DNA from 4 places in the Streptomyces sp. NPDC051105 genome. Region 4 is predicted to be linked to each of the others. Evidence: riboswitches for the same ligand, from Rfam matches in the RefSeq annotation. Region 4 holds a riboswitch; each other region holds the start of a gene.

Region 1 (5,467 bases), on a different contig from region 4:
GCGTGGCGTCGAGCAGGGAGACGCGCGTGCGATGAACGGCCTGGCACTGCTGCTGTACCGCATGGACAAGGACGACCCCGAATGGGAGGAACTGTTCGGCCGGTCCGCCGCGGCAGAGTACGTCGGGGCCAGGGTGAACCTCGGAAGCCGTCTGAAGGCGAAGGGACAGGAGCAGGAGGCGGAGAGACTCTTCCGTGAGGCCGACGCCCTCGGGAGCAGCGAAGCCGCGTTTCAGATGGCCGGTCTGCTGGCCCGCAGGGGAGCCGAGAAGGAGGCGCTGCAGTGGTACCGAAGAGCTGCTGAGCGGGGCCACTACCTCGCGGAGAGGACCTTGGCGGAGCGAACCGTACCCCCGCGGCACGCACCGGATACCGTCAAGGAGTGACCCACCAGCCCGCCCCCGACGGCACCACCCGCCCCGACGGCAGCACCGCCGCCCCCTCCCTCTTCACCTGGGAGTTCGCCGCCGACCCCTATCCCGCCTACGCCTGGCTCCGGCAGCACGCGCCCGTGCACCGCACCCGGCTTCCCAGTGGGGTCGAGGCCTGGCTGGTCACCCGCTACGCCGACGCCCGGCAGGCGCTCGCCGACCCCCGGCTGTCCAAGAACCCGGCCCATCACGACGAGCCCGCGCACGCGAAGGGGAAGACCGGGATCCCCGGGGAGCGCAAGGCCGAGCTGATGACGCATCTGCTGAACATCGACCCGCCGGACCACACCCGGCTGCGGCGGCTGGTCAGCAAGGCGTTCACACCGCGCAGGGTGGCCGAGTTCGCGCCCCGGGTGCAGGAGCTGACCGACCGGCTCATCGACGGGTTCGCGGACCGGGGCGAGGCCGACCTCATCCACGAGTTCGCCTTCCCGCTCCCCATCTACGCCATCTGCGACCTGCTGGGCGTCCCGCGCGAGGACCAGGACGACTTCCGGGACTGGGCCGGCATGATGATCCGGCACGGCGGAGGGCCGCGGGGCGGGGTCGCGCGGTCCGTGAAGAAGATGCGCGGATATCTGGCCGAGCTGATCCACCGGAAGCGGGAGGCGCTGTCCGCCGAGCCGGCCCCCGGCGAGGACCTCATCTCCGGGCTCATCCGCGCCTCCGACCACGGCGAGCACCTCACCGAGAACGAGGCCGCCGCCATGGCCTTCATCCTGCTGTTCGCCGGCTTCGAGACGACGGTCAACCTCATCGGGAACGGGACGTACGCCCTGCTCACCCACCCGGAACAGCGCCGTCGCCTGCAGGACTCCCTGGCCGCCGGCGAGCGCGGGCTGCTGGAGACCGGTGTGGAGGAACTCCTGCGCTACGACGGGCCGGTGGAGCTGGCCACCTGGCGGTTCGCCACCGAGCCGCTCGGCATCGGCGGGCAGCGCATCGCACCCGGTGACCCGGTCCTCGTCGTACTCGCCGCCGCGGACCGGGACCCGGAGCGGTTCGCCGAGCCGGACACGCTCGACCTGGCACGGCGGGACAACCAGCACCTCGGCTACGGCCACGGCATCCACTACTGCCTCGGCGCCCCGCTCGCCCGCCTGGAGGGGCAGACCGCGCTCGCCACCCTCCTCACCCGTCTCCCGGACCTGCGACTCGCGGTGCCGGAGAGCGAGTTGCGCTGGCGCGGCGGCCTCATCATGCGCGGACTGCGCACGCTCCCCGTGCAGTTCACCCCCGACGGCCGATGAGCCCCTGCGGCCGATGAGCCCCGCCGGCCCTCACCGGCACCCGCGCGGCCTCCCGCCGGCGCCCCGCACGGCCCTTCACCGGCAAAGATGACCGGCGTTCAACTCTGTGATCTTCACGTGATCTGCGCGGCATTAACTTGTGACAAGTGATCGTCTGCCTATACGTTCACCCATCAGTGCGGCGCCCCAGCGGGACCCGTCGCGCCGGTCACCGCTGTCGCTCGAAAGGTTTCCGCATGCTCTCCGGGAACGGTCGTCACCGTCGCCCCCGTCAGGCTCCGGCTCTTCTCGTCGCGGCCGGCGTGACCGGCTCGGCCATCGCCATCCCGCTCCTCGGCGCGGCGAGCGCCAACGCGGCCGACGGCAGCACCTGGGACAGGGTGGCCGAGTGCGAGAGCGGCGGCTCCTGGAGCATGGACACCGGCACCGGCTACTACGGCGGCCTGCAGATGTCCCAGGACGACTGGGACGAGTACGGCGGCCAGGAGTACGCCGACACACCGGACCAGGCGAGCCGTTCGCAGCAGATCGCCGTCGCCGAGAAGATCCTCGCCGACCAGGGCACCAAGCCCTGGCGGACCTGTGCCCTGATCGCCGGCCTCTCCTCGGACGACGCCTCGGTGAACGTCGACACGGGCCTCGACGGCTCGGGCGACACGTCCGGCTCCTCCGACTCGTCCTCCGGGCTGTCGGATTCCTCCTCTTCATCTGGTTCTTCGGATTCATCCGGTTCTTCGGATTCCGGCCTGTCCGACTCCTCGTCGGATTCCTCGGGTGCCACAGGCTCCGCCACCCCGTCCCCGAGTGCGGGCGACGACTCCGGCACGGGCACCCCCACCGACTCCGCCAAGGCGGACACGTCGGGATCCAAGGGCTCCGGCGCCTCGAAGGCGAACGAGAACCCCGTGGTGCCCGAAGCCGATGACTCGGACAATTCATGGCAGACGGGCAGCTCTTGGGATCTGGTCGACACGGGGGCGGTCAGCAGCGGCGGCAAGCACCGCGGTGACTCGGCGGACGAAAGCGTGACAAACGGTCAGAGTGTGACTTCTTCCGGCCGTCACGCCTCCCGGGACGCCGGCACCTACACCGTCCGGGACGGCGACACCCTCGCCTCCATCGCCGACTCCCTTGACCTCGACGGCGGATGGCGTGCGCTCTATGCCGCCAACAAGGCGGACATCGGCGCCGACCCGAATGACATCGCCCCCGGTCAGACCCTGAAACTCAGCAACGAAACGGACTAGAAGCAGCGGGAGTTGGCCCTTCGTGCCGCCCTACTTCGAAGCCAAATGTCCGGTTTGGTGAAAGTGTGGGATGAGTCTCAGAAGCCCTGATCATCTTTGAAATTCACCTGATCGTCTGTTTACGGTCAAGGCCGCTCGTCACCACGAGCCCCGGCCGTCGCAACGCCGAGTCCTGCCAGCGGCTGCCCGGGAACAGTCGTCGCGTCAAGCGCCGTAGGCAGGAGCGGGGGACCCAAGGTAAGCGCCGGGACCGGTAGTTGAGACTGCCGTGTCCGGCTCGGGGTGAAGCCGCGCACCGTGAGGTGCGCGGCCGGGCAACTCAACCGGCCCGAACCCGACAGCTCACCTCGCAGGCGTCGGTGAGGGGATCCGTCATGCTGTTTTCCGGCAAGGGCAAGCACCGTCGTCCGTCCAAGGCCACCCGTGTCGCCGCGCTCGCCGGTGTCACCGGTGTCGCCATCGCCGCACCGCTGATGGCGTCCGGCACCGCCTCCGCCGCCACCGCCTCCGAGTGGGACACCGTCGCTCAGTGCGAGTCCGGCGGCAACTGGGCCATCAACACCGGCAACGGCTACTACGGCGGTCTGCAGTTCTCCGCCTCCACCTGGGCCGCGTACGGCGGCACCCAGTACGCCGCGCAGGCCAACCAGGCCAGCAAGGCGCAGCAGATCGAGATCGCCGAGAAGGTCCTCGCCGCGCAGGGCAAGGGCGCCTGGCCGGTCTGCGGCACGGGCCTGTCCGGCGCCGCCTACACCGGGAGCTCCTCCAGCTCCAGCTCCTCCAGCTCCTCTTCGAGCAGCGGCACCAGCAGCCGTACCGCCGACACCCAGGCCGCCTCCCGTTCCGCCGAGCGTCCGGCCGCCAAGAAGACCGTCACCACCCCGACCGGCAAGAAGGTCAAGAAGGGCGACGGCGAGTACAAGGTTGTCAAGGGCGACACGCTCAGCTCGATCGCGGAGAAGCGCAAGGTCAAGGGCGGCTGGCAGGCGCTGTTCAAGCTGAACAAGGACATCGTCGACGACGCCGACTTCATCTACCCGGGCCAGCAGCTGCACCTCAAGTAGGGCGACGGGCCGCTCCCGAAGTCGTACGAAGCAATACGTGGCGCCCAGCTGAACCACAGCGCCCACACAGCCGTGCTCCTCATACTGAGGAGCACGTGAGGGTCACCCCCCGTCCCCCACGGGCCCCCGCTCCGGTGCGTTCTCCCCCGTACGCACCGGAGCGGGGTTTCTCTTTGCGGTCCTCGCGCGGTCCTCGCGCGGTCCTCGCGCGTCCTCCGGCGGTCTTCCTCTTGACCCGCTCTTCTTCCGTTCTTCATCGGGCCCCCCTTTGTTCCGTGCATGAACAATGAGTACCGTCTGTGTGTCCAAGGGTCGGTCGGTCGTGCCGGCCGACGGCCCCGGGACGGTTAGGCTCTAGTCGCAAGGCTGAGCAAGGGCCGACAAGGCTCGCGTGCGCCCGCACAACCAGCGTCACATCCCAAGAAGGAGATGCTCGTGCCGTCCATCGACGTCGTCGTAGCCCGGGAAATCCTGGACTCCCGAGGCAACCCCACGGTCGAGGTCGAGGTCGGCCTCGACGACGGCAGCACGGGTCGTGCCGCCGTCCCGTCCGGCGCCTCCACCGGTGCCTTCGAGGCCATCGAACTCCGTGACGGCGACCCCAACCGCTACCTCGGCAAGGGCGTCGAGAAGGCCGTCCTCGCCGTGATCGAGCAGATCGGCCCGGAGCTGGTCGGCTACGACGCCACCGAGCAGCGCCTGATCGACCAGGCGATGTTCGACCTGGACGCCACCGACAACAAGGGCTCGCTCGGCGCCAACGCCATCCTCGGCGTCTCCCTCGCCGTCGCGCACGCCGCTTCCGAGGCGTCCGACCTGCCGCTGTTCCGCTACCTCGGTGGCCCGAACGCGCACCTGCTGCCCGTCCCGATGATGAACATCCTCAACGGCGGCTCGCACGCGGACTCCAACGTCGACATCCAGGAGTTCATGATCGCCCCGATCGGCGCGGAGTCCTTCTCCGAGGCGCTGCGCTGGGGTGCCGAGGTCTACCACACCCTGAAGAAGGTCCTGAAGGGCAAGGGCCTGGCCACCGGCCTCGGCGACGAGGGCGGCTTCGCCCCGAACCTGGAGTCCAACCGCGCCGCGCTCGACCTCATCCTGGAGGCGATCAAGCAGGCCGGTTACGTCCCCGGTGAGCAGATCGCCCTTGCGCTCGACGTCGCCGCGTCCGAGTTCTACAAGGACGGCAAGTACGAGTTCGAGGGCAAGTCCCGCTCGGCCGCCGAGATGACCGAGTACTACGAGGAGCTCGTCGCCTCCTACCCGCTGGTCTCCATCGAGGACCCGCTGTTCGAGGACGACTGGGCCGGCTGGAAGGTCCTCACCGACAAGCTCGGCGACAAGGTGCAGATCGTCGGCGACGACCTCTTCGTCACCAACCCGGAGCGCCTCGCCCGCGGCATCGAGGACGGCGCCGCCAACGCCCTGCTCGTCAAGGTGAACCAGATCGGCTCGCTCACCGAGACCCTGGAC
Region 2 (5,467 bases), on a different contig from region 4:
GCGCGCCTTCTCCGAGGGCACCGACAAGCACTCCGCCGAGGAGTACGCCGCCGAGCTGGAGCGGGCCGGCGCCACCCTCGACGCACACGCCGACCACCCCGGCGTCCGGCTCAGCCTGGAGGTCCCCGCCTCCCGCCTGGGCAAGGGACTGGGGCTGCTCTCCGACGCGCTCAGGGCACCCGCCTTCGCCGACAGCGAGGTCGAACGACTGGTCCGTAACCGCCTCGACGAGATCCCGCACGAGCTGGCCAACCCCAGCCGCCGGGCCGCCAAGCAGCTCTACAAGGAACTGTTCCCGTCGACCGCGCGGATGTCCCGTCCGCGCCAGGGCACCGAGGACACCGTAGAGAAGATCGACGCGGCCGCCGTACGCGCGTTCTACGACCGGCATGTGCGGCCCGCCACCGCCACCGCGGTCGTCGTCGGCGACCTCACCGGCATCGACCTGGACGAACTGCTCGGCGAGACCCTGGGCGCCTGGCGCGGCTCCACCGCCCAGCCCCGGCCGGTGCCCCCGGTCTCCGCCGACGACACCGGCCGAGTCGTCATCGTGGACCGCCCCGGAGCCGTCCAGACGCAGCTGCTCATCGGCCGCGTCGGCGCCGACCGGCACGACCGCGTCTGGCCCGCCCAGGTGCTCGGCACCTACTGCCTGGGCGGCACCCTCACCTCGCGCCTGGACCGCGTCCTGCGCGAGGAGAAGGGCTACACCTACGGCGTCCGAGCCTTCGGGCAGGTCCTGCGGTCCGCCCCCGACGGCAGCGGCGCCGCGATGCTCGCCATCAGCGGCTCCGTGGACACCCCGAACACCGGCCCGGCGCTCCAGGACCTGTGGACGGTGCTGCGCACCCTCGCCTCCGGGGGCCTCACGGACGCCGAGCGCGACGTCGCCGTGCAGAACCTCGTCGGCGTGGCGCCGCTCAAGTACGAGACGGCGGCGGCCGTCGCCGGCACCCTGGCCGACCAGGTCGAGCAGCATCTGCCCGACGACTTCCAGGCCACGCTCTACCGGCAACTGGCCGCGACCGGCACGGTGGAGGCCACCGCGGCGGTCGTGAACGCCTTCCCGGTCGACCACCTGGTGACCGTCCTCGTCGGCGACGCGGCGCAGATCAAGGAGCCCGTCGAGGCCCTCGGCATCGGCGAAGTGACGGTCGTCGCCGCGGAGTAGGCGGAGTAAGCCGAGCGAGGCGAGCGGCGAAGCAAGCCGCGCGTCCGGACGAGCGGCACGCGCGCGTGAAGCGGCCCTGGTGACTGTTGCGTCACCAGGGCCGCCGAATGTCCGAATTGGGGCGGAGGTTGCCTGTCTGCCCTGTGGGATGCGCGACAAATGACGTGATCCGTTTGAGCATTGCGAGGACGTCCTCGTAGGTTCTTCCGGGCTGTCCGTCAGGCAATGCGCCGCGCCCGCGGCACCGGACAGCCATCGCCGAGTCCCCGTACGGCGCGAGCCAGGGGAGCCGGGGACCCACACAGTCCCTGGGGTGAATCGGGCGCCCGCGCGAGCCGCGAGGGGGCCCGTAGGAGACCTTCCTGCTCCGAACCCGTCAGCTAACCCGGTAGGCGAGAGGGAAGGAAAGGACCAGCCTCTACATGGCGTTCATGTGCGCCTCCGGGAAGCACCGTCGTCCCGGCCGGGTGAAGCGCACCACCGCGCAGGCCGCCGGTATCGCGGCCCTCACCACCACCGGTGTCATCGGCACCCTCTCGGCCGCCCCCGCGCTCGCCGCCGAGAACTCCGTCGAGCAGACCGGCCTCACCCCGGTCATCACCGTCAGCGACTCGGTCGCCGACCAGATCGACGCCCAGGCCGCCGCGCAGAAGGCCGCCGCCGAGCGCAAGGCGGCCGAGGAGGCCGCGCGCAAGAAGGCCGTGGAGAAGGCCAAGAAGGAGCGCGAGGCCGAGGCACGCGCCGCGCGGGCGGCGGAGCGCAAGCGCCTCAACGCCTTCGTCCCGCCGATCTCCGACTCGTACGTCTCCACCGGCTACAAGACCGGCGGCTCCCTGTGGTCCTCCGGCGCCCACACCGGCATCGACTTCCACGCCGCCACCGGCACGGTGGTGCACGCGGTCGGCATCGGTACGGTCGTCTCCACCGGCTGGGGCGGGTCCTACGGCAACCAGATCGTCATCAAGATGGCCGACGGCATGTACACCCAGTACGGCCACCTGTCGTCGATCGGCGTCTCGGTGGGCCAGAAGGTCACGCCGGGCCAGCAGATCGGCCTCTCCGGCGCGACCGGCAACGTGACCGGCCCCCACCTCCACTTCGAGGCCCGCACGACCCCGGAGTACGGCTCGGACATCGACCCGGTCGCCTACCTCCGCAAGCACGGCGTGAACGTCTGACCGACCACGGCGGGCACGCCTGGCGCGCGGTACCGCACGCCCCGCGCGGGTTACGGCGCGCACGCCCCCGCGCGGCCATCGCGTGAGCGCGGGGAGTGGGGCGCGGGGCGCGGGGCGCGGGGCGCGCGAGCGTGACACCACGGCGTGCGCGTTCTGCGAGAACCCGGCGTGCGCCCCACCCGTGCGTCCCCGGCGTGGATGCCTCCCGGCGCCCCCGGCGTGGACCCCTGCCGCGAGCTCTCAGCGTGCGCCCCTCCCGCGCGATCCCGGCGTGCGCCCCACCCGCGCGTCCCCGGCGTGGATGCCCCCCGGCGCTCCCGGCGTGGACCCCACCCGGGAGCCCCAGTGTGGACGCCCCGCCCCGAGCGCCGCACGAAGGTGTTTCCCCGCGGGCGCATCACACACCTCGATCACGCGCCCCCCGGCGATGAACATGTGACGCCACAGGGCGACAGCCCCGAAGCCCCGGCCGCTCCCCGAGCCGGGGCTTTCGTCGTTTTCGTGACCCCGGTGTCCAAAAAATATGCATGGATTCAGGGCCGCCGTCGGAAATTCCAGCCCATTGCAATAGAGTCACGGAACGGACGCCACTCGGCGGCGTTTCACGGGGATTAAGGCGGAGGTCGGACATGCGTATTCCGGCGCACTCGGTATGCACGGCGATCCGGGACGACATCGTCGCGGGTGTCTACGAGCGCGGCAGCCGGCTCACCGAGGAACTCCTGGCCCGTCGCTACGGCGTCTCGCGCGTCCCCGTCCGCGAGGCCCTGCGCACCCTGGAGGCCGAGGGCTTCGTGGTGACGCGCCGGCACGCGGGTGCGTGCGTCGCGGAACCGACCGAGCAGGAGGCCGCCGACCTGCTGGAGATGCGCCTGCTCCTGGAGCCGCTCGGCGCCTCCCGGGCCGCCCAGCGTCGTACCGAGGCCCACCTCAAGGTGCTGCGGGGACTCGTCAGGCTGGGCCAGGAACGGGCCCGCAGGGGCGGCAGCGAGGACCTGCGCTCCCTGGGCGGCTGGTTCCACGAGACGCTCGCCCAGGCCACCGGAAGCCACGCCCTGACCTCGACACTTACTCAGCTGCGGCACAAGATCGCCTGGATGTACGCCGTCGACGCGCCCGCCAACCCCGTGGAGTCCTGGGCCGAGCACGGCGCCATCGTGGACGCCGTGACGCGCGGCGACAGCGAGCGCGCGCGGGCGATCACCGCGCTGCACACCGAGCGGTCCGCGGTCTCCCACCGGCTGCGCTTTTCCGGCGGCACGGACCGGGCGAACGGTGTGAGGACTTCGCAACACCCAGTAAACATGTCGGGCCTGCGGCATTAACACGGGCACCGTATACAAAGACGTGTTATTCGGTGGAGCGGTATTTTCGTTGCCCTCTGTCGGTCTCTGCCGTCCCTATTTCGCGCGCGTCCGGAATTTCCGGTGGCGCGTCATCGGCGTGCCCGATGGGGAATTGACTAAGCCCGGCGCGAAGTCCCGCCCCGTATAAAGCGTGGCCCTTCGTGAAGACCGGCGCCGAGCGAGGTCACGGCGGCGGGAACGGCGGAGGCCGGCGGCCGGAACGGCGGAGACCGGCGGCGGAAACGGCGGAGGCCGCGCCGCCCCTGTAGGGACGTCGCGGCCTCGCCGTGCGGGCGCTATGGCGCTCAGACGGTCTCGGGGAGCTCCTCGAGACCCTCAGCGACCAGCTTGGCCAGGCGGTCGAGGGCGGCGTCCGCACCCTCGGCGTCGGAGGCGAGGACGATCTCCTCGCCGCCCTGGGCGCCCAGGCCCAGGACAGCCAGCATGGAGGCCGCGTTGACGGGGTTGCCCCCGGCCTTGGCGATCGTCACCGGGACGCCTGTGGCCGTGGCGGCTCGGACGAAGATGGAAGCGGGGCGGGCGTGGAGACCCTCGGCCCAGCCGACGTTGACGCGGCGCTCAGCCATGTGATGCTGCCCTTCGGTGTTCAGGGTTGTCTAGACCAGTTTCCCATATCGTGAAGCGTCCCCGGAGCGGACGTGAGTCCTTCCGGGTGTGTCGTCGGACCGCGGCCTCGGCCCGACTTCCGTCCTCCACAGACTGCCTCGCGCCACTGTCGGACGCGAGCCGTACTCTGGGGCCCATGCAGACCCCGGCGGACCGGCAGGACCGGCACGAATACCCCGCCCACTGGGAGGCGGACGTGGTGCTGCGCGACGGTGGTACCGCGCGCGTCCGGCCCATCACCGTCGACGACGCCGACCGCCTGGTCAGCTTCTACGAGCAGGTCTCGGCCGAGTCGAAGTACTACCGCTTCTTCGCGCCGTACCCCAAGCTCTCCGCCAAGGACGTCCACCGCTTCACGCACCACGACTTTGTGGACAGGGTGGGACTCGCGGCCACCATCGGCGGCGAGTTCATCGCCACCGTACGCTATGACCGCATTGGCGCCGACGGCATGCCCGCCTCCGCGCCCGCCGACGAGGCCGAGGTCGCCTTCCTCGTCCAGGACGCCCACCAGGGCCGGGGCGTCGCCTCCGCCCTCCTGGAGCACATCGCGGCCGTCGCGCGGGAGCGCGGTATCCGCCGGTTCGCCGCCGAGGTGCTGCCGGCCAACAGCAAGATGATCAAGGTGTTCACGGACGCCGGCTACACCCAGCAGCGCAGCTTCGAGGACGGCGTGGTCCGCCTGGAGTTCGACCTGGAGCCCACGGACCGCTCGGTCGCCGTCCAGCGCGCGCGGGAGCAGCGGGCGGAGGCCCGTTCGGTACGACGGCTCCTGACCCCCGGTTCCGTTGCCGTGATCGGCGTCGGCCGGGTGCCCGGCGGCGTCGGCCGCAGCGTCCTCGGCAACCTCCGGGACGCCGGCTTCACCGGCCGCCTGCACGCCGTGAACCAGGCCTTCCCCGAGGATCTCAAGGAGGTCGACGGGGTGCCCGCGCACCGCTCCGTGCGCGACATCGACGGGCCGGTCGACGTCGCCGTGGTCGCCGTACCGGCCGAGCAGGTCCCGGACGCCGTCACCGACTGCGGCGAACACGGCGTCCAGGGGCTCGTCGTCCTGGCCGCCGGGTACGCGGAGAGCGGTCCGGACGGCCGCGAACGCCAGCGCGAACTCGTCCGGCACGCGCGCACGTACGGCATGCGGATCA
Region 3 (5,467 bases), on a different contig from region 4:
GCCGGGATGCGGGTCGACTACGTCTACACGAGCAAGCTGCTGGACGAGAGCAAGACGGAGTCCGCACTGGCCGTGGTCACACCCCGCGGACCCGTCGTACTGCACCTGGGCGGGCTCGACAGCGCGGAGCACGACGAGATGCTCCCCGCGTTCGAGCTCGCCCAGCGGACGCTGCGAACCGCCTGACCCCGGCAGAAGGGGTCAGGCGGAGTCGCGTCGACTCCCTCGGGCCGCGGCCGGGCGGAGTCGCGTCGGATGCGTCAGGCCGAGTTCCTCCATCGGGTACGCCACAGCAGCACGAACCCGGCGGCCAGCAGCACTCCGCCGAAGAGAGCCGGCCACAGGTGGGCGCCGGTCTCGGCGAGATCACCCTGGACGGCCTGCGGCTCGGTCTGGGGTGCGGTGGACGGCGCCTGCTGGCCCGCCGGAGCGGCACCGGCCGCGGTCGCCGTACCGGTCGCCGTGTCGGCCGGGGCCTGGGTCTCGGGCCGCTCGGTCGGCCGGCTGATGACACCGCCCCCCGTGCCCGACGACTTCTTGGGCGAAGCGCTCGTGTAGACCTGCGGCAGACCGGTGTCGCCGGAGGCGGTCTTCGTGGCGGACGGCTCGGCCGGGGGCTCAGAGGGCTCGGCGCTCTCGGTCTCGGCCGGCGGGTCGGCCGGGGCCGCCGTGTCGCTCGGCTCGGTGACCGGGCTCGCCGGGTCGGACGGCGGGTTCTCCGGGCTCGCCGACTCGGACGGGTCGGGGTCGGCGCTCTGCGACGGCGGCTGCTCGTCGGCCCCGGCCCCGCAGGTGCGGCCGGAGTTGATGCAGTCGACCATCTTCCGCATCAGGCTCTCGTCGAAGACGTTGATGAAGTCGCCGTGGTCGGTGACCGGCTTGTGCAGCTGCTCGGGGAACGAGTCCACCGCGAACAGCGGGACCGTACGGCCGCCGTCCTGGAGGCTCGGCGGGTCGACGTCGTAGACGATGCGCTGCACCAGTTGCGGGATCGCCTGGAAACCGGCCTGGCAGCTGCCGTCGGCCGCGGCGAACGCCACATGCGTGCGGTGGTTGGCGCTGTCGATGTTCCGGCCGTCCCAGCAGCTCTGGAACTTGAACGTGCGTACGACGTCACTGCCCGAAGGACAGAGCGGGTACTTGTCCTTGAGCTGCCGGTCCTCGAAACCGGTGCAGCTCCACGAGGCGTTGGCGTTGGCCGGGCCGTTGACGAAGGCCTTGGCGTCACCGGTGATGATGCGCAGCAGCCGCGGCATCTCGGTGACCTTGGAGGTCGGGTTGCCCTCGAAGGTCAGCGTGACCTCCTTCGCCGTCACGATCTGCCCGGCGTTGCCCTCGGTGCCGCCGCCCGGCTTGTCGGCGTCCCGCTCCTGCTTGCCGTTCTGCAGCCGCAGCACGGGCCAGTAGTACGTGGACTTGTCGCCCTGGTCCGCACAGCTCGTGTCGGCGTTCGCGAGGTCGTCGTCGCTGGCGAAGGCGTTGTTGGACTGGTTACCGATGTAGTCGTGGAAGTGGTGGGCGCCGTTGGAGACACCGGGCGCGACGATCACGTTGTCCGAGTTGAACAGGCCGTTCGCGTTGACACCGCAACTGGAGGCGAAGGTGCCGGTGGAGCCGCCGGGCTGCTCGGCCGGGGTCGTGACATTGGGCTGGACGCTGGTGATGTCGGCGTAGTCAGCGGCGACGGGGCCGTTGCCGCCCTGGCCGCCGACGCCGGCACCGGCACTGGCACTGGCACTGGCACTGGCACTGGCACTCTGGCTCGGCGTGGCGCTGTCCTGCGGCGCCGTCGACTGCCCGGCGCCCTGGTCGGAGGAGCGCAGGGTGCAGGCGGCGAGGTCGTCGAGACCCTGGGGGCGGTCGCCCTCGCGGTCGAGGGCGTCGGCGATGCGCTGGAGGGATTCGGACCGCTTCTCCTTCAGCGGATCCAGGATCGTCCGGTCGGCGAGGCCAGGGTTCTGCTCGATCTCCGCGGCCGACTCCTTGAGCTGCTGGTAGGCGGCCGCGATCTGCTGGTCCAGCTGCGCGAGTTCACCGTCGACGTCGGCCCGGGCCGCGTCGGGCACGTCCGTCAGCCGGCTGCCGACGTCGGGACAGTAGACGGTGGGCGCGGACAGCACCTGGGCGGTGGCGGCCTGCCCGGACTGGTCCGAACCGCCTTCGGTGGCCGAGGCGTAGACGTTCACCCCGACCAGTACTCCGCCGCCGAGCATCAGGGCGACCGCTGCGAAGGTCGCGCGTTGTGCACCGGTCGGGCGTCTGCGCCTGTTGGGTCTCAAGGTCGTTCCCCTGCGTGTCGTGGTCGGCCGGACATGGAAATCCCCCGCCCTATACGCGGCAGGGCGCCACCGTGTTCAACAGTCCCGGAAATTCACGGTGACCTCACAGAAAGCGGGCCCCTCAGGCAACCGACGGCACTGCTCCGACGGCCGCACGACGGCCGCACGACGAGGATCGGGGTGCTGGCGAAATGCCGTCACGTATGGCCGGATCTCGAACGCTACGACGAACATCACAATTACGTATCGGACATTACGCACTTCAACCTTCACACGAGTGACACAAGTTGGCTAAGTTGACGTCCAAGCCGTTCGGCTCCCCCCGGCGAATCCCGTCGGGCCGCGCGGCCTCCGCCTAATCCGGTGCCCAACGGGGCGTTCCGGAGCCGGGGACCCAACCGAACCACTGGGGTGAATCGGTCAACTGCCCTCAGGGGCAAGGGCCGTAGGGCATGCCTTCCGGATCGACCCGCCCGAACCCGACAGCTAACTCGGTAGGCGGAGCACGGAAGGAGCACGACCCCCATGGCGCCCGAGAGCCGTGACGAGGTTCGACAGCGGATCGACAGCCTCTACGACCAGGCCGAGAACGCCACCGGGAACTTCAACGCCACACGTGCGATGAACGGGGGCTCGCGCTCCCGCGGTGTCCCGCTGTTCAAGCGGCCCCGGCGTGACGACCCGGGCCTCGACAACATCGCCCGGGAGTGGTTCGACGGCGCGCGATCGCGACTGGGGCCGAGCGTCCCGGCGGCACTGCCCTCCGACCGGCAGCCCGCCCGGCCCGGCCCGCGACGACCCGTCAGCGCCATGGCCGCCGACCTGCTGGGCCAGTTGGAGGGCTCCGGCCCGTCCCGGCCGGAGCTGCCCGCGGGGTCGTCCGCCAACAGCGACGTCGAGGTCGTCCGGGAGCTGCCGGAGCGTCCGAAGCTGGAACTGACGGCCGGGTCCCCCGCGGCGCTGCCCCCGGGACCGTCGAGCGCGCCCAAGGCGCCGGCCCCCGCCGCGCCGCAGCGTGCCACCCCGGGCACGTCCAAGACCAAGAGTCAGCTGAAGATCGCCAAGGCGCGCGAGATGCTGTCGCAGCGCACCGGGCAGCGCGCGATCGCGGCGCTCGAACCGGCCGCGCCCGCCCCGGCCCCCGCCGCTCAGAGCCCTTGGCCCACGCCCGAGGCCCAGGTCCCGGCGCAGCAGTGGCCTGCCCCCGCCGGCATGCCCGGCCAGTACGGCGACACCGGCTCCTTCGGGACCGACGCCCTGACCGGTACGGGCGCCTTCCCCGCGATGACCGTGACGGACACGGGTGCCATCCCGGTGGTGCCCGCGACGGACACCGGCTCCTTCCGGGTCATGACCCCGGGCGCCGCCCAGCCCATGTCCCCGGCGGACACGGGTGGCTTCCGCATCATGACCCCGGGCGCCACAAGCACCTTCCCGGCCGTGACCGCCATGGACGCGGGTGCCACGCCGCCCGCGAGTCCGGGCGACACCGGTTCCTTCCGGGTCATGACCCCGGGCGCCACAAGCACCTTCCCGGCCGTGACCGCCATGGACGCGGGTGCCACGCCGCCCGCGAGTCCCGGCGACACCGGTTCCTTCCGGGTCATGACCCCGGGCGCCACCGGCACGTTCCCGATGCCGGACGACACCGGCGCCTTCCCGACCGCGGCCCCCACGAACACGGGCGCCTTCCCGACCGCGGCCCCTTCCGACACCGGCGCCTTCCCGACCGCCGCACCCGCCGTGTTCGCCGCGCCCCTGCCGGGCCCGATGGACACCGGTTCCTTCCCGGGTTCGGCGCCGGCCGCCACCGCCGCCTACGTCAGCGCACCGCCGGCCGCCGCGGAGACCGGCTATCCCGCCGCCGGGTACGGCATGTCCGCCCCCGCCGCCATGCCGTCGGCCGACTTCGGCACCGGCGCCTTCCCCGGCGCGCCCGCCGCCGGCATGGGCGCCTACGCCACCGGAACGCAGCCCGCGGCGGCCGCCTACGCCACCGCCCCGGCGATGCCCGCGTCCCAGGCGCCGACGCCCACGGCGGTGATACCCACGGCGGTGACGGACCCTCCGTGGGCGATGATGGCGTCCCCCGCCGCGATGACCGCGCCCCCGATGGCGATGGCCACCGCAGCCCCGGTCGCCCCGGACCCGCTCCCCACCGCCGCCCCTGTCCCGGCCGCGCCCCCGGTGGTCACCGTCCCCGTCCCGACCGCGCCCCCCGTGGTCACCGCCCCGCTCCCCACCGCGCCTCCGGCCGCCGCCGCGGCCACCTTCGCGCCCGGCACCTTCACCGACACCGGTTCCTTGCTCAGGCCCGGTGTCGCGGCCGAGCCCGGCAAGGCCATGAAGGCGCTGGCGTTCGCCCGGGCGCAGATCGGGCGGCCCTGTGTCTGGGGGGCGACCGGTCCGGAGTCGTACGACTGCTCCAGCCTCACCCAGGCCGCCTGGCGCGCCGCCGGTGTGTCGCTGCCGCGCAGCGCGCCGGACCAGACCTTCGCCGGCACCCCGGTGACGCTGGCCGCCATCGAGCCGGGTGACCTGGTCTTCTTCTTCGACAACGACAGCCACGTCGGGGTCTACGCGGGCAACGGCATGATGGTCCACGCGCCGAGCCCGGGGGCGTCCATCCGCGAGGAGTCGATCTACAACGCCGGGGAGTCGGCGATCCACCGGGTGGTCCGCCCGGCCTGACACCCCCCCCCCCGCCGGGGTCAGACCCTCCTCCGCCGCCGCTTGCGCCAGCTCTCGTGGTGGTCCAGGAGGGTCTCCTCGACGGGCCGGTAGGTGAGGCCCAGTTCATGGACGCTCCGGCTGTTGTCGACGCGGAAGCGGATGCCGAGGTGCTTGCGTATGTAGTCCTGGGTGAGGCCGAAGGACGGGCCGAGGATCCGTACCGGCCAGTGCGGGAGCGCGGTGCGCGGCAGCCGCGGATCCCAGGGACGGCGGGTGCGGATGATCCTGGACATCTCGTGGAAGGACGTCATCGTCTCGTTGGCCACGATGTAACGGCCGTTGGCCGCCGGGTTCTCCGCCGCCGCGATGTGCGCGTCGGCCACGTCGCGGACGTCCGCGGTGGTGAAGCTGAAGTCCGGGGCGCCGTAGCAGAAGTAGCCCTTGAACAGCTCGTCCAGCAGGAACAGGCTGCCGGACTCGGAGGCGGGCGTGAGCGAAGGGCCCAGAATCAGGCC
Region 4 (5,467 bases):
AGGAGCAGTCCTCAGGACACAGGCCCGACTTGAGGTTGACCAGGTAGTTGAGTTTCACGCGCCGGCCGAACCAGTGCCGGCGCACCTTGCCGGCCGCGGCCACCACATCGAGCACGTCGTCGTCGGAGGTCGCCAGCACGGCGAGCGCTTCCTCGCGGGTCGGCAGCTCGCGCCGAAGCCCCTTGTCCACCAGCGTGTTCAGCAGGTCCATGAGAGCCGATCCTGTACTACGAGGCTGCTCCGGGCCAAGGAGAGTTTGCACAACCCTGTCAGTTCGACGTGTGGGTATTGCCACACAGTGGGTGGCTGGTGGTCCCGCTAGGGTCTGTCCACTGCCTACAAATTCTCCGGAGGAGCCATGGCGTTCGGCTGGATCGACGAACAGGCGGAACTGCGCCGCCGCGCCGGACTGGTACGGACCCTGCGCCCCCGTCCCGCCGACTCGCCGCTGCTGGATCTGGCGAGCAACGACTACCTGGGCCTCGCCCACCACCCGGAGGTCGCCGACGGCGCGGCCGGGGCGGCCCGGACCTGGGGCGGCGGTTCCACCGGCTCCCGGCTGGTGACCGGCACCACCGAACTCCACACCGAGCTGGAGCGCGAGCTGGCCGAATTCTGCGGGTTCGAGGCGGCCCTGGTCTTCTCCTCCGGTTACGCCGCCAACCTCGCAGCCGTCACCACCCTCGGCCCGCACGGCTCCCTGATCGTCTCCGACGCGCTCAACCACGCCTCCCTGATCGACGGCTGCCGGCTGGCCCGGGGCGCCACCCAGGTGGTCGGACACGCCGACCCGGACGCCGTACGCAAGGCGCTCGGCACCCATGAGGGACCCGCGGTCGTCGTCTCCGACACGGTGTTCTCGGTGGACGGCGACGCGGCACCGCTGGCAGCCCTGGCCGCGGCCTGCCGGGAGAGCGGCGCCGGGCTGCTCGTGGACGACGCCCACGGGCTCGGAGTCCTCGGGGACGGCGGGCGGGGCGCGCCGTACGCGGCCGGGCTGTCCGGCGCCGAGGACGTGGTGGTCACGGCGACCCTGTCCAAGTCGCTGGGCAGCCAGGGCGGGGCCGTGCTCGGGCCGGCCCGGGTGATCGACCATCTGGTGAACGCGGCCCGCACCTTCATCTTCGACACCGGTCTGGCCCCCGCCGCGGCGGGAGCGGCCCTGGCGGCGCTGCGGCTGCTGCGCCGTGAGCCCGGACGCGCGGTGCGGGCCTGTGAGGTGGCCGCGGAGCTGCACGCACGGCTGACCGCCGCGGGTCTGGAAGCGGTGCGTCCGGACGCCGCGGTGGTCTCCGTGCGGGCCTCGTCCCCGGAGGGGGCCGTGCGGTGGGCGGCCGACTGCCGTACGGCAGGCCTGGCCGTGGGCTGTTTCCGTCCGCCGTCCGTGCCGGACGGCGTCTCACGGCTCAGGCTGACCGCCCGAGCGGACCTCTCCGGGGCCGAGATCGAACGCGCTGTACAGGTGATCGGTGAGACACGACCATGAGTCGGCGTGACACGGCCGGGTCTTGTCCGAATGCGGATACGGAGTCGGTTACGGGCTGATCAGCCGGTGAGCGCCGACACGAACCCCGCCCAGCTCCCGGGGGAGAAGAGCAGCGCGGGTCCGGCCGGATCCTTGGAGTCGCGCACGGCGAGCAGTCCGGTCAGCTGACCGGAGCGCGGCCGTGCCGTCTCCACACAGTTGTTCGCTCCGGTGCTGTAGCTGCTGCGCAGCCACCGCAGTCCGTGCAGATCAGCACTTGAAGGTACGTTCCGAGGCAGTGCAGTCATGGTGCCTCCTTACGCGCCGTCACCTATCCCGGCGATGTAATCCAACGAGTCCTCGGGCGAAAGGGCGTGGATCTGAAGGGCGTTGAAGGCCTCCGCGTAGGCCTGGAGGTCTTCTTTCCGTTCGAGATAGAGGCTACTCGTCAACTGGTCGAGAACAACCACATCCAGATCAGAAGTGCTCGGAAATGAGAAGATTACGAAAGGCCCGGTGATGCCAATATGGGCTCCGGCCGAGAACGGCAGCACCTGGAGCCGTACCTGGGGCAGCCGGGCCGCCTCCACCAGCCGCTCCAACTGTCTGGCCATCACGCCGGGCCCGCCGACCTCCCGGCGCAGCACCGCCTCGTCAAGCACTGCGCTCAGCTCCAGCGGCGGATGGTTGCGCAGCACGTCCTGCCTGGCCAGACGCACCTTCACGAGGGCGTCCAGCGCCTCGTCGTCGAGCCCGTCGACGGCCGCCCGGGTCACGGCACGTGCGTACTCGGGGGTCTGCAGCAGCCCCGGTACGACCGAGGTCTCCAGTGTGCGCATCGCGCTGGCCTGGGACTCCAGACTGATGAAATCCCGGTAGGTGGGCGGCAGCACCCCACGATAGGCGTGCCACCAGTGGTGCCGCCCGGCGGTGTCCTCCGACCCCGCCAACACCAGCAGTAACTCGCGCAGTTGCCCCTCGATCACGCCGTAGGCGTCCAGGAGTAACCGCACATCGGCCGGTTTCACACCGCTGGCGCCGGTCTCGATCCGGCTCACTTTCGACTGATGCCAGCCCACCAGACGGGCGGCCTCACCGCTCGTGAGGCCGGCGCCGGTGCGCAGTGAGCGCAGTTCGGCGCCCAGTTTCCGGCGGCGTACCGCGGGACCGTTCTGCATGGGCTACTCCTTACTCCTCCCGAGCCGCCCAAATACGCTCTGGGGTAGCAGAGTTCACCGCATCGAGCGACAGATATATGCATATCTTGGTGGATCGCTCCCCTGGCTGCCCTGGTAATGGCAGTCTGACGGAGAAGCACCAGTCCGGGACCGTACTCGAACCATCCGCACCGTGTCGGGCTCCGGTCCCGTGGGAAAGGGACGACGTCGCCATGGCAGACCACCTGGAAGCATCCGTCACTCTGCCGAGCGATCCCGCCTCGGTCTCCGCGGCCCGCTCCTATGTGCTGGGTACTCTCGCGGAATGGGGGCTGCCACCGGAGACGGAGACCGCGGACACCATCCGCCTCATCGTCTCCGAACTCGCCACCAACGCGGTGCAGCACACCTTCGGGCAGTCACCCACCTTCACGGTGGGCCTCGTCCTCGACCGTGACGAACAGCTGCGCATCGGCGTCACGGACAGCCATCCGCGCTTCCCCAAGAGACTCCCGGCCGCGGTCCAGCAGGACAACGGGCGCGGCATGGTCATCATCCGCTGGCTCACCGCGGAGTGCGGCGGCAAGCTCCGGGTGCGCCCCACCCGGGAGGGCGGCAAGACCGTCCTCATCGAACTGCCCTGGGCAGTCCCGGCCGGCACGGTCACCGCCGCCGGCCAGCAGGAACCGTAGCCCCGAGTTCCCGCCGGCCGGCCGCTGGGTGGGTCAGCTGACCCGGCCGTACCAGACGCTTCGCGTCCAGATCTTCTGGAGCTTCACCACGTCCCCGGTCTTCGGGGCGTGCCAGATCTTTCCCTTCCCGGCGTAGATGCCGACGTGGTACACGCTGGAACCCGAGTGGAAGAAGACCAGGTCCCCCGCCTTGCGGTGGCCGGCCGAGATATGACGGGTCTTGTTGTACTGCTGGGCCGCCGTACGAGGCAGCTTCTTGCCCGCCTTCTTGAATGAGTACAGCGTGAGCCCGGAGCAGTCGAACCGGTTCGGTCCGGTGGCACCCCACCTGTAGGGCGAGCCCTTCTTCGAGGCCGCCACCTGAAGTGCCTTCGTCGCCATCGTGGCGGCCGAGGCGTCGGAGGCGACGCCAGGGATCACGATGGAGCCGCCCACGGCGGCGATGGTGAGCGCCGAGGCCGTGCCAGCCCGTGCCATCAGCGACGGGACACGATTGAGCGCAGTCATGCGCAACCCTTCGTCAGCCGCCTGTGAAGGATGACCTGTCGGATTCGGGCTGGCGAAGTTGCCCGGCCGCGTTGCCACGGCTTCACCCCAAGGGCTGCGCGGGCCGGTCATGGTGCGACCGTTCCGGCGACCCGTCGTGCTTGGGTCCTCCACTCCTGCCGATCCACTTCCGTCGACCGGGCATCCGGACGGCGGCAGGACTCGGCGTCCGCCCGGATCGCCCCGCCGTGGTGGCGGGGGCTTGTCGTCAGACAGGGATCTTCACTCACGCCTGTCCGAAAATCCCAACGGAACCGAGGATTTGTGGGGTTACTCACCACCCACCCGTTCGGGTGGACAGCACTGTGTTCGATTAGTCGTCAACTGCCCGACGTAGCCCCGGACCTGCACCGAAGCCTTTCGCGGGCACCGTCGGGCACGCACCTTGAGCGGCTCCGGCGGTCAGGTAAAACCACGCCATACTCCGCCGAACAGCGGTAACCCCTTTGGGTCGTTTCAACTCCTGGCCGGTCGACCGGTGGACGCGTCGCTCCGGACTTCGCCAGGCGTCACCGTACGCAGTCGGGCGGGAGTGCGACGCGCGCGGTCCGGCGTTCGCCGTCGAGCACCCGCAACGCCCGTGCCAGCGTGTCCCCGTGGAGCTCCGTCTCGCCCCGCCGATGCATCAGGGCGAGTGCGTCGCGCAGCTCGGACGCCGCGCGCACCAGCGCCTGCGCGGCGCGCAGCCCACGATAGGTGTCCTCGTTCTGCGCCGGGTTGATGCGGCCCAGCAGGTCGACCACGTCCAGATAACGGTCGATCAACTCGCCCTCGGCGCGGGTCAGCGCGGGCAGCGGCGGCAGCTCCGGTGGCAGCATCGGCCGCTCACCCCGCGTCCGGCAGGCCGAGCGAGGCCCTGCGGCTGGGCACGATCCGGTCCACCAGCCCGTACGCCAGCGCCGCCGGCGCGTCCAGCATCAGGTCCCGCTCCAGGTCCTGGTGGACCTGGGCGGGTGCCCGTCCGGTGTGCCGGACGAGCATCTCCTCGAGCAGCTCGCGGATCCGGTCCAACTCCGCCGCCTGGATGACCAGATCACTCGGCTGGCCCTGTACCGGCCGTGGCAGCGACGGCTGCTGGAGCACGATGCGCGCACCCGGCAGCACGGACCGCTTGCCCGGTGTGCCCGCCGCGAGCAGCACCGCGGCCGACGCCCCGGCCTGCCCCAGACAGATCGTCTCCACGTCACAGGTGACGTACCGGAGGGTGTCGTAGATCGCGGCCATCGCGCTGAACGAGCCACCCGGCGAGTTGATGTACAGCGAGATGTCCCGCTCCGGAGCCGCGTGCTCCAGGTACATGAACTGCGCCATCACGTCGTTGGCCGAGGTCTCGTCGACGGGCGCGCCGAGGAAGACGATCCGCTCCTCCAGCAGCTTCGAGTACGGATCCAGGGTGCGTTGTCCGGTGCTGGTGCGTTCGGTGAACTCGGGCAGGACGTAGCGGGCGGACGGTCGGGTCATGGCGTACCCCTCCTCGCGGCTGAGCTGTCTCAGCGGCCGGTCTCTCCGTAAGAAATGTACAGGACGTACAGAACCTTGGGTGGTTGTCATGGGTGGATTCCGCTGAGGCCGAACAAGATGTGATGTCCGAGGGCCCCGTAAGCTGG

The links. A riboswitch is a leader RNA that binds a small molecule or an ion and turns the genes downstream of it on or off. The one in region 4 is predicted to bind cyclic di-AMP.
Region 1: it holds a riboswitch for cyclic di-AMP, as region 4 does, so the genes downstream of both, AB0N16_RS30535 (transglycosylase family protein) here and AB0N16_RS38880 (C40 family peptidase) in region 4, are expected to answer to the same signal.
Region 2: it holds a riboswitch for cyclic di-AMP, as region 4 does, so the genes downstream of both, AB0N16_RS03225 (M23 family metallopeptidase) here and AB0N16_RS38880 (C40 family peptidase) in region 4, are expected to answer to the same signal.
Region 3: it holds a riboswitch for cyclic di-AMP, as region 4 does, so the genes downstream of both, AB0N16_RS07235 (NlpC/P60 family protein) here and AB0N16_RS38880 (C40 family peptidase) in region 4, are expected to answer to the same signal.

Annotation. Positions count from the first base shown of each region.
Region 1 is NZ_JBFBBR010000014.1:145,608-151,074, forward strand. It holds gene AB0N16_RS30520 (tetratricopeptide repeat protein) at 1-385, shown strand, start outside; gene AB0N16_RS30525 (cytochrome P450) at 382-1,680, shown strand; gene AB0N16_RS30530 (transglycosylase family protein) at 1,917-2,927, shown strand; cyclic di-AMP (ydaO/yuaA leader) riboswitch at 3,127-3,298, shown strand; gene AB0N16_RS30535 (transglycosylase family protein) at 3,302-3,991, shown strand; gene eno (phosphopyruvate hydratase) at 4,421-5,467, shown strand, end outside.
Region 2 is NZ_JBFBBR010000001.1:711,150-716,616, reverse strand. It holds gene AB0N16_RS03230 (pitrilysin family protein) at 1-1,171, shown strand, start outside; cyclic di-AMP (ydaO/yuaA leader) riboswitch at 1,418-1,581, shown strand; gene AB0N16_RS03225 (M23 family metallopeptidase) at 1,594-2,349, shown strand; gene AB0N16_RS03220 (GntR family transcriptional regulator) at 2,979-3,674, shown strand; gene AB0N16_RS03215 (HPr family phosphocarrier protein) at 4,001-4,282, opposite strand; gene AB0N16_RS03210 (GNAT family N-acetyltransferase) at 4,459-5,467, shown strand, end outside.
Region 3 is NZ_JBFBBR010000002.1:731,457-736,923, reverse strand. It holds gene AB0N16_RS07245 (lipoprotein) at 1-186, shown strand, start outside; gene AB0N16_RS07240 (DUF1996 domain-containing protein) at 261-2,213, opposite strand; cyclic di-AMP (ydaO/yuaA leader) riboswitch at 2,622-2,796, shown strand; gene AB0N16_RS07235 (NlpC/P60 family protein) at 2,805-4,970, shown strand; gene AB0N16_RS07230 (NAD-dependent epimerase/dehydratase family protein) at 4,991-5,467, opposite strand, start outside.
Region 4 is NZ_JBFBBR010000024.1:101,671-107,137, reverse strand. It holds gene bioB (biotin synthase BioB) at 1-211, opposite strand, end outside; gene AB0N16_RS38900 (8-amino-7-oxononanoate synthase) at 359-1,486, shown strand; gene AB0N16_RS38895 (DUF397 domain-containing protein) at 1,546-1,773, opposite strand; gene AB0N16_RS38890 (helix-turn-helix transcriptional regulator) at 1,783-2,643, opposite strand; gene AB0N16_RS38885 (ATP-binding protein) at 2,856-3,314, shown strand; gene AB0N16_RS38880 (C40 family peptidase) at 3,348-3,821, opposite strand; cyclic di-AMP (ydaO/yuaA leader) riboswitch at 3,825-4,038, opposite strand; gene AB0N16_RS38875 (hypothetical protein) at 4,370-4,678, opposite strand; gene AB0N16_RS38870 (ATP-dependent Clp protease proteolytic subunit) at 4,686-5,321, opposite strand.